2 regions of the Nonomuraea rubra genome follow, and region 2 is predicted to be linked to the other one. Evidence: riboswitches for the same ligand, from Rfam matches in the RefSeq annotation. Region 2 holds a riboswitch; the other holds the start of a gene.
What was found. A riboswitch is a leader RNA that binds a small molecule or an ion and turns the genes downstream of it on or off. The one in region 2 is predicted to bind glycine.
Positions count from the first base shown of each region.

Region 1 (4,401 bases), 3.2 Mb from region 2:
ACCTCGAACGGGTCCGCGGCTTCGTGGACGGCACCCCCCACCTCCAGGGGTCCTGCCCCGAGGGCAAGGGCTACTGGTTCCCGCCGACCGTCCTGACCCCCGAGGTCACCGACCGGGCGTTCACCGAGGAGATCTTCGGCCCCGTGGTGTCGGTGGTCAGGTTCGAGGACGAGGCGCAGGCCGTACGGATCGCCAACGACACCCCGTACGGCCTGAGCGGCTCCATCTGGACCCGCGACGTCGGGCGGGCGCTGCGCGTGGCCAGGGCCGTCGAGTCGGGCGCCCTGTCGGTGAACTCCCACTCCTCGGTCCGCTACTGGACCCCGTTCGGCGGCTTCAAGCAGTCCGGCCTCGGCAGGGAGCTCGGCCCTGACGCGCTGGCGGCGTTCACCGAGACCAAGAACGTCTTCATCTCAACGGAGTGACACACATGCAGCGGTTGCAGGATCGGGTGGCGGTCATCACGGGCGCGGGCAGCGGGATCGGGCTGGCCACGGCCCGCCGGTTCGCCGACGAGGGCGCCAGGGTGGTCTGCGCGGACGTCGACGAGGAGGCGGGTGTCAAGGCCGCGGCCGAGGTGGGCGGCCTGTTCGTCAAGGCCGACGTGACCAGCGAGGACGACGTCGTCCGGATGTTCGCGACTGCGCACGACGCGTACGGCAGTGTGGACGTCGCCTTCAACAACGCCGGCATCTCGCCGCCCGACGACGACTCGATCCTGGAGACCGGCCTCGACGCCTGGCGCCGCGTCCAGGAGGTGAACCTGACCAGCGTCTACCTGTGCTGCAAGCACGTCATCCCGTACATGCGCCGCCAGGGCAAGGGCTCGATCATCAACACCGCGTCGTTCGTGGCCGTGATGGGGTCGGCGACCTCGCAGATCTCCTACACCGCCTCGAAGGGCGGGGTGCTGGCGATGTCGCGGGAGCTGGGCGTGCAGTTCGCCAGGGAGGGCATCCGGGTCAACGCGCTGTGCCCGGGGCCGGTGAACACGCCGCTGCTGCGGGAGCTGTTCGCCAAGGACCCGGAGCGGGCGCAGCGGCGGCTGGTGCACGTGCCCGTGGGCCGCTTCGCCGAGGCGTCGGAGATCGCGGCCGCGGTGGCGTTCCTGGCCAGCGACGACGCCTCGTTCATCACGGCCAGCGAGTTCCTGGTGGACGGCGGCATCTCCGGTGCCTACGTCACGCCGCTGTAGGTGACGGTCATGGGTCCCGTCATCGGCATCACCTGTTACGCCGAGACCGCCTCGTTCACGGTCTGGCAGGACACCCCTGCCGCGCTGCTGCCGTACGCGTACGTGGAGCAGGTCGTGCGCGCGGGCGGCCAGCCGGTCCTGCTGCCGCCGGCCGGGGAGCCGGCCGGCCTGGTACGCCGCCTGGACGGGCTGATCCTGGCCGGAGGCGGCGACATCGACCCGGCCAGGTACGGCGCCGAGCCGCACGAACGCAGCGGCTACGTCCGGAAATTCCGCGATGAAGCAGAGTTCGCCCTGCTCGCCGCGGCCCTCGACGCCGGCCTGCCCTTCCTCGGCATCTGCCGCGGCCTCCAGGTGCTCAACGTGGCCCTCGGCGGCAGCCTGCACCAGCACCTGCCCGACGTGGTCGGCCACACGGACCACTGCCCGGGCCCCGGCCGCTTCGGGCACCTGCCCGTCACCCCCGTCCCCGGCACCGGCCTGGCCAAGGCGCTGGGCGAGGAGCCGGTGGCGGTCCCCCACTACCACCACCAGTCCGTGGACCGGCTCGCCCCCGGCCTGACGGTCACCGCCACCACCGAGGACGGCACGGTCGAGGCCGTGGAGTCCTCCGGGGCGTTCACCATGGCCGTGCAGTGGCACCCGGAGGCGGCCGCGGACCACGCGTTGTTCGAGGCGCTCGTGCACGCCTGCTGACGAGTCGTCCACATCCGGCCCGCGACGCGACAACAGCCCCTCGACGGCACTAGGCTGACGGACATCACCGTCGAAACCGTGCGGGAGAGCACCCTGACAAGCCGGTCAGGGTCCCTGAAGGAGCAAGCCCTCCCCGCGAACCTCTCAAGGCAAAGGACCGCACGGACGAGGTGTCCTCTGGAAAGCAGGCCCGCGGGCCTCGCCGAAGGTGAAAGTCCGGCAAAAGTCGGGCGAAGCTCTCAGGCATCGATGACAGAGGGGGAGGATGCTGGCATCCACTCCTGTCCTGAGGTGCGACAAATGTCCCGACCGACACCGCTACGAGACGTTCACGAGAGCCTCGGCGCCACCCTCACCGACTTCGCCGGGTGGCTCATGCCCCTCCGGTACGGCAGCGAGTCCGCCGAGCACCGGGCCGTCCGCGAGGCGGCCGGGCTGTTCGACCTCTCGCACATGGGCGAGATCTTCCTGACCGGGCCGCAGGCGGGCGAGGCGCTGGACTACGCGCTGGTCGGCCACCTGTCGGCGCTGGCACCCGGCCGGGCCAGGTACACCATGATCGTGAACGAGCGCGGCGGGGTGCTCGACGACCTCATCGTCTACCGGCTCGGGGACGAGGAGTTCATGGTCGTGGCCAACGCCTCGAACTACCAGAAGGTCGCCGCCGAGCTGCGGGAGCGCGCGAAGCCGTACGACGCGGTGGTGGAGGACCGTTCGGACCGGTACGCGCTGATCGCCGTCCAGGGCCCGCGCGCCCAGGAGATCCTCGCCACGCTCACCGACGCCGACCTCGACGGCCTCAAGTACTACGCTGGCCTGCCCGGCCAGGTGGACGGCCGGCAGGCGCTGATCGCCCGCACCGGGTACACCGGCGAGGACGGGTTCGAGCTGTTCGTGGCGAACCAGGACGCCGTGCCGCTCTGGCACGCGATCGCGGCGGCCGGCGAGCCGCACGGGCTCAGGCCCGCGGGCCTGTCCAGCCGCGACACGCTCAGGCTGGAGGCCGGCATGCCGCTGTACGGCAACGAGCTGAGCGCGGAGCTGACCCCGTTCGACGCGGGGCTGGGCAGGGTGGTGAAATTCGACAAGCCGGGCGACTTCGTCGGCAGGTCGGCGCTCGAGGCGGTCAAGGACGACCCGCCGCGGCGCAGGCTCGTCGGCCTGGTCGCGCGGAACCGCCGGGTGCCGCGCCACGGTTACCCGGTCACCAAGGACGGCGTCGTCGTCGGCGAGGTCACCAGCGGTGCGCCCTCCCAGACCCTGGGAAAGCCCATCGCGATGGCCTACGTGGACACCGGCGCCGAATCAGGCCTGGCCGTGGACATCCGGGGCAGCCATGAACCTATGGACCTGGTTGAGCTGCCCTTTTACAGGAGGAACAAGTGAGCAACATCCCTGACGACCTGAGCTACACCAAGGAGCACGAGTGGGTGGCCGGGCTGGACGACAGCACCACCGTGACGATCGGCATCACGGCCTTCGCCGCCGAGTCCCTTGGTGACGTCGTCTTCGTGCAGCTCCCCGAGGTCGGCTCGACCGTCGAGCCGGGCGACTCCGTCGGCGAGGTGGAGTCGACCAAGTCCGTGAACGAGATCTACTCCCCGGTCGGCGGCGAGGTCACCGAGGTGAACCAGTCCGTCGTGGACGACCCGGGTCTGGTCAACAGCGACCCGTACGGCGAGGGCTGGATGTTCAAGGTGCGCGTGGAAGGCGACCCCGAGGACCTGCTCTCACCCGAGGAGTACACCGCCCTGACCTCGGGCGACTCCTGACCCAACCGCCGGGGCCCCGCCGCGGGCCCCGGCCTTTCGAGAAGGGCGCACATCAATGGCGATCAGCGTCTTCGACCTCTTCAAGATCGGCATCGGCCCGTCGAGCTCCCACACGGGCGGCCCGATGGCCGCGGCGCACAAGTTCGTGCGCGGCCTGCACGAGGACGGCCTGCTGGAGCGGGTCGCGCGCGTGGAGGCCATCCTGTACGGCTCGCTCGGCCTGACCGGCAAGGGCCACGGCAGCGACAAGGCGGTCCTGCTCGGCCTGTCCGGCGAGAAGCCCGAGCTGGTGGACGTGGACACCGTCGACGCCCGGATCGCCGGGATGCGCGAGTCGGGCACCGTCAAGCTCTACGGCACCCGCGAGATCCCCTTCGTCGTCGGCGAGCACCTGGTCTTCGAGCGCAAGATCTCCCTGCCCGAGCACCCGAACGGCATGCGCTTCACCGCCTACGCCGACTCGGGCGAGCGGCTGCGGGAGAAGGTCTACTTCTCGGTCGGCGGCGGCTTCGTCGTGGACGAGAAGGCCACCGGCGCCGACCGCATCAAGCCCGACGACACCGTGCTGCCCTTCCCCTTCACCACCGGCGAGGAGCTGCTCAAGCACTGCTCGAACACCGGCCTGTCGATCTCCGCCCTGATGCTGGAGAACGAGCGGGCGTTCGGCCGTACCGAGGAGGAGATCCGCCGGGGCCTGCTGCACCTGTGGCAGGTCATGTCGGAGTGCGTGCGCCGCGG
Region 1 is NZ_JACHMI010000001.1:10,528,358-10,532,758, forward strand. Features, by position in the region: gene HD593_RS47910 (aldehyde dehydrogenase family protein) at 1-425, shown strand, start outside; gene HD593_RS47915 (3-oxoacyl-ACP reductase) at 431-1,195, shown strand; gene HD593_RS47920 (gamma-glutamyl-gamma-aminobutyrate hydrolase family protein) at 1,205-1,891, shown strand; glycine riboswitch at 1,963-2,061, shown strand; glycine riboswitch at 2,062-2,157, shown strand; gene gcvT (glycine cleavage system aminomethyltransferase GcvT) at 2,192-3,277, shown strand; gene gcvH (glycine cleavage system protein GcvH) at 3,274-3,663, shown strand; gene HD593_RS47935 (L-serine ammonia-lyase) at 3,719-4,401, shown strand, end outside.
Region 1: linked by a shared signal. The riboswitch ahead of gcvT (glycine cleavage system aminomethyltransferase GcvT) and the one ahead of gcvP (aminomethyl-transferring glycine dehydrogenase) in region 2 are both predicted to bind glycine.

Region 2 (4,401 bases):
GCCGCCGGCCTCGTGCACCTTGGCGCACACCTCGGTGATCGTCTCCTCGTACACGCCGTGCGTGGACGGGTACGTCACCATGATCGCCGCCAGCGCGTCGCGGTGCTTGTCGATCTTGGCGTCCAGGTCGGCCAGGTCCACGTTGCCGTCGCTGTCGCAGGCCACGACCACGACCCGCATGCCGGCCATGATGGCGCTGGCGGCGTTCGTGCCGTGGGCGGAGGACGGGATGAGGCACACGTCGCGCTCGCCGTGGCCGTTGGCGCGGTGGTAGGCGCGGATGGCCAGCAGCCCGGCGAACTCGCCCTGCGAGCCGGCGTTCGGCTGGATGGAGACGGCGTCGTAGCCGGTCACCTCGGCCAGCCAGCCCTCCAGCGTGCCGATCAGCTCGCGGTAGCCCTCGGACTGGTCGTCCGGCGCGTACGGGTGGATCGCGGCGAACTCGGGCCAGGTGATCGGCTCCATCTCGGTGGTCGCGTTCAGCTTCATCGTGCACGAGCCGAGCGGGATCATCGAGCGGTCCAGCGCGATGTCCTTGTCCTGCAGCTTGCGCAGGTAGCGCAGCATCGCGGTCTCGGAGCGGTGGCTGTGGAAGACCGGGTGGGTCAGGTACGGGCTCTCGCGCAGCAGGTCGGCGGGCAGCGCGTCGGGGGCGTCCTCGGGGGCCACCGCGGCGCTCACGCCGAACGCCGCCCACACCTGGGCCAGCTCGGCGGCGCCGGTCTTCTCGTCGCAGGCCACGGAGACGTGGTCGGCGTCCACCTGCCAGAGGTTGACGCCCCGCTCGGCCGCGGCGGCCACGACGGCGGCGGCCCTGCCGGGCACGCGGGCCAGCACCGTGTCGAAGAACTCGCCGTGCACGATCTCCACGCCGCCGCCGCGCAGCCCCTCGGCCAGGGCGGTGGCGTGGCGGTGCACGCGGTGGCCGATGCCGCGCAGGCCCTCGGGGCCGTGGTAGACGGCGTACATGCCGGCGATGACGGCGAGCAGCACCTGGGCGGTGCAGATGTTGCTGGTGGCCTTCTCGCGGCGGATGTGCTGCTCGCGGGTCTGCAGGGCCAGGCGGTAGGCGGGGTCGCCGTCGGCGTCCACGGACACGCCGACGAGCCGTCCGGGAAGCTGCCGCTGCAGGCCCTCGCGTACGGACATGTACGCGGCGTGCGGCCCGCCGAACCCGAACGGCACCCCGAACCGCTGCGAGGACCCGATCGCGATGTCGGCGCCCAGCTCTCCGGGCGCGGCGACCAGCGTCAGCGCCAGCAGGTCGGCGGCGGCCACGACGAGCGCGCCCGCCTCGTGCGCGGCGGCGGCCACGGCGCGGAAGTCACGCAGCCGCCCGGACGCGCCCGGATACTGCACGAGCAGCCCGAAGCACTCGGGCAGCTCGCCGTCCAGGTCGTGCTCGACCAGCGTGATGCCGAGCGGCTCCGCCCTGGTGGCCAGCACGGCCTTGGTCTGGGGCAGCGCGTCGGCGTCCACCACGAACACGTCGCTCTTCGACTTGCCCGCCCTGCGGGCCAGCGTCATGGCCTCGGCCGCGGCGGTGCCCTCGTCCAGCAGCGACGCGCCCGCGACGGGCAGGCCGGTGAGGTCGGAGACGACCGTCTGGAAGTTCAGCAGCGCCTCCAGGCGGCCCTGCGAGATCTCCGGCTGGTACGGGGTGTAGGCGGTGTACCAGCCCGGGTTCTCCAGCAGGTTGCGGCGGATGACGCCGGGCGTGACGGTGTCGTAGTAGCCCAGGCCGATCATGGAGGTGAGCACCCGGTTACGCCCGGCCAGCGCGCGCAGCTCGGCGATGGCCTCGGCCTCGCCGATCGCGGCGGGCAGCTTGAGCCTGTCCTTGGCTCTGATCGCCTCGGGAACGGCCACCGCGACCAGGTCCGCGACGGATTCGAAGCCCACGGCCTCGAGCATGCGCAGCTGCTCGGGCTCCGAGGGGCCGATATGCCTGGACGAGAACGGCGGAGCTGACAGATCGGTCATGGGGTGTGCCTCCCGAGGCGTATGGAGACCGGCGCCAGGGCGCGGACGAGTGCCGGGTCTCCCCCTCTGTCAGCGCGGCCCCGCGATGTGCGGCGGCGCCACGACCTGAGAGCTTCACCCCCGGTGGGGCTTGCACCGTCGGTGAGGCGCGCCTGGCGGGCGCGCCTGCTTTCCAGAGTTGCCTCACCCGAGCGGTACTGGATGCCTGAGAGATTCCGGGGAGGGTTGCTCCTTCGGCGCCCCGGGACCAGGTGCCCGGGGACTCTCCCGCACGGGGTCGTCAGCCTTACTGTCCTAGATTACTACGGTAGGCCCCGATAACCGCTCACCGGACCACGCGTGCCCTCTCCTGGCCGGATCTCAGCCGGTACGGCGGGCGCGGCGCCTGCGGGCCAGTTCGTCAGCGGGATGGTCGGCCGGGACGGTGTCCTCGACCGCCGCGCGTTCCCCCGGCAGCTCCGCGAGGGAGCCCTCGACCTCTCGCCAGACCCGCCCGAGCGCGATGCCGAACACGCCCTGGCCGCCCTGGAGCAGGTCGATCACCTCGTCGGCCGAGGTGCACTCGTAGACGCTGACACCGTCGCTCATGAGCGTGATCTGCGCGAGGTCGGCGACCCCGCGGTCACGCAGGTGCTGCACCGCCGTGCGGATCTGCTGCAGCGACACCCCGGTGTCGAGGAGCCGCTTGACGACCTTGAGCACCAGGATGTCGCGGAAGCTGTAGAGCCGCTGGGAGCCCGAGCCGTGCGCGGCCCTTATCGTCGGCTCGACCAGGCCCGTGCGCGCCCAGTAGTCCAGCTGCCTGTAGGTGATGCCGGCCGCGGCGCAGGCCGTCGGCCCGCGGTATCCGATGTCGCCCGGCAGCGCCGTCGGCTGCTCGTCGAAGAGCAGACCCTGCTCCCCGGCACGCTGCCGCGCGCTCTCGCGCCGCACCGGATCTTCCTGGCCGGCCGTCTTTCCCTCGCCGCTGCTGACCGCCACGCGGACCTCCGGCTTTCTCTCATCCCGTGGCCTGATCTGGGGGTTCGTAAAGGGCGACCACGGGTTTCACTTGCACCGTAGGACCGTGACCATGCTCAGTCAACGATCCGGCTCGGCGCGTCGTGAAGCGTAAATGCACTGAAATACCTACCCCGCCCTGCCGAAGTCCTCGGGAGTGATCGTGTCAAGGAACTCCCTGAACTTCTCCACCTCGTCCTCCTGGTCGTCCGGGATGATCACCCCGGCCTCCTGGACGACCTCCTCGCTGGCGAAGATGCGGGCCCCGGTGCGCAGGGCGAGCGCGATCGAGTCGGACGGCCGCGCGCTCACCTCCACACCGTTGGAGAACACCAGATCGGCGAAGAAGATGCCGTCGCGCAGCGCGACGATGTTGACCGCACGCAGGCCGACACCCAGGGCGCTCAGCACGTCGCGGAAGAGGTCATGGGTGAGCGGCCGCGGCGGAGGCTCCTCCGCCTGGGCCAGCGCGATGGCCGTGGCTTCGGGCATGCCAATCCATATAGGAAGGAACCGCTCCCCGTGTGCCTCCTTGAGCAAGACGATCGGCTGATTAGTGGGCATTTCAACTCGAACGCCCACGACCTCCATCTGCAACACGGGCTGCTCCGTATTCCTGACCGGTCACCCGGCACAGCTCTTCGATCATCGCTTCTGCTGACTTGGCTTCGCAATTCAACGTAACACCCAGCGGGCCTGGAATGTGCCCTCGCCTCCCAGCTCGCTACGGCCTCAGCGGCCCAGGACCGATCGCACGCCCGTGCGCACAAGGGATGCGTGCAGGTCGAGCAGCAGCGCGGAAAGCTCCCTGGCGACCTCGTCGGCCTCACCGATGGCTCCCGGGCGGCGCCGCTTGAGTATGGGGGCGACCGTCTGCTCGACCAGACCGGCCTCCCGCTCGGCCGCCGCCTTGACCGCCCGCAGGTGCCGGGCGTGCAGCCCGAACCGGGCCAGCGCGCCCACGGTGCGGGCCACCTTGAGCGCCTCCTCGTCGTAGCGCCTGGCCACGGCGGCCAGCAGGCCGTAGTCCTCGAGCTCGGTGAGGGTCTCCTCGTCGATGCCGGCGGCCTCGAGCAGCTCGGCCCGGCTGAGCCTGGTCTCCTGGGCCTGCTGCAGGGCGCGCGGCCGGCCGAAGCTCTCGGCCATCCTGTCCTTGATCACCCGCAGCGGCAGGTAGTGGTCACGCTGCTCGGTGAGGATGAAGCGCAGCTGCTCCACGTGCAGGTGGGTGAACTTACGGTAGCCGGACGGGCTGCGCTCGGGCTCGATCAGCCCCTCGCCCTCCAAGAACCTGATCTTGGAGATCGTCACGTCGGGGAACTCGCCCTGCAGGAGCGCGAGCACCTCCCCGATGCTCATGTGGGAGCGTGCCGCCTGAGAGCTCATCCGGCCTCCCGCGAACGGCCGCCCGTCATCTTG
Region 2 is NZ_JACHMI010000001.1:7,336,759-7,341,159, forward strand. Features, by position in the region: gene gcvP (aminomethyl-transferring glycine dehydrogenase) at 1-1,983, opposite strand, end outside; glycine riboswitch at 2,166-2,263, opposite strand; gene HD593_RS33445 (MerR family transcriptional regulator) at 2,344-2,964, opposite strand; gene HD593_RS33450 (bifunctional nuclease family protein) at 3,112-3,582, opposite strand; gene ftsR (transcriptional regulator FtsR) at 3,715-4,368, opposite strand.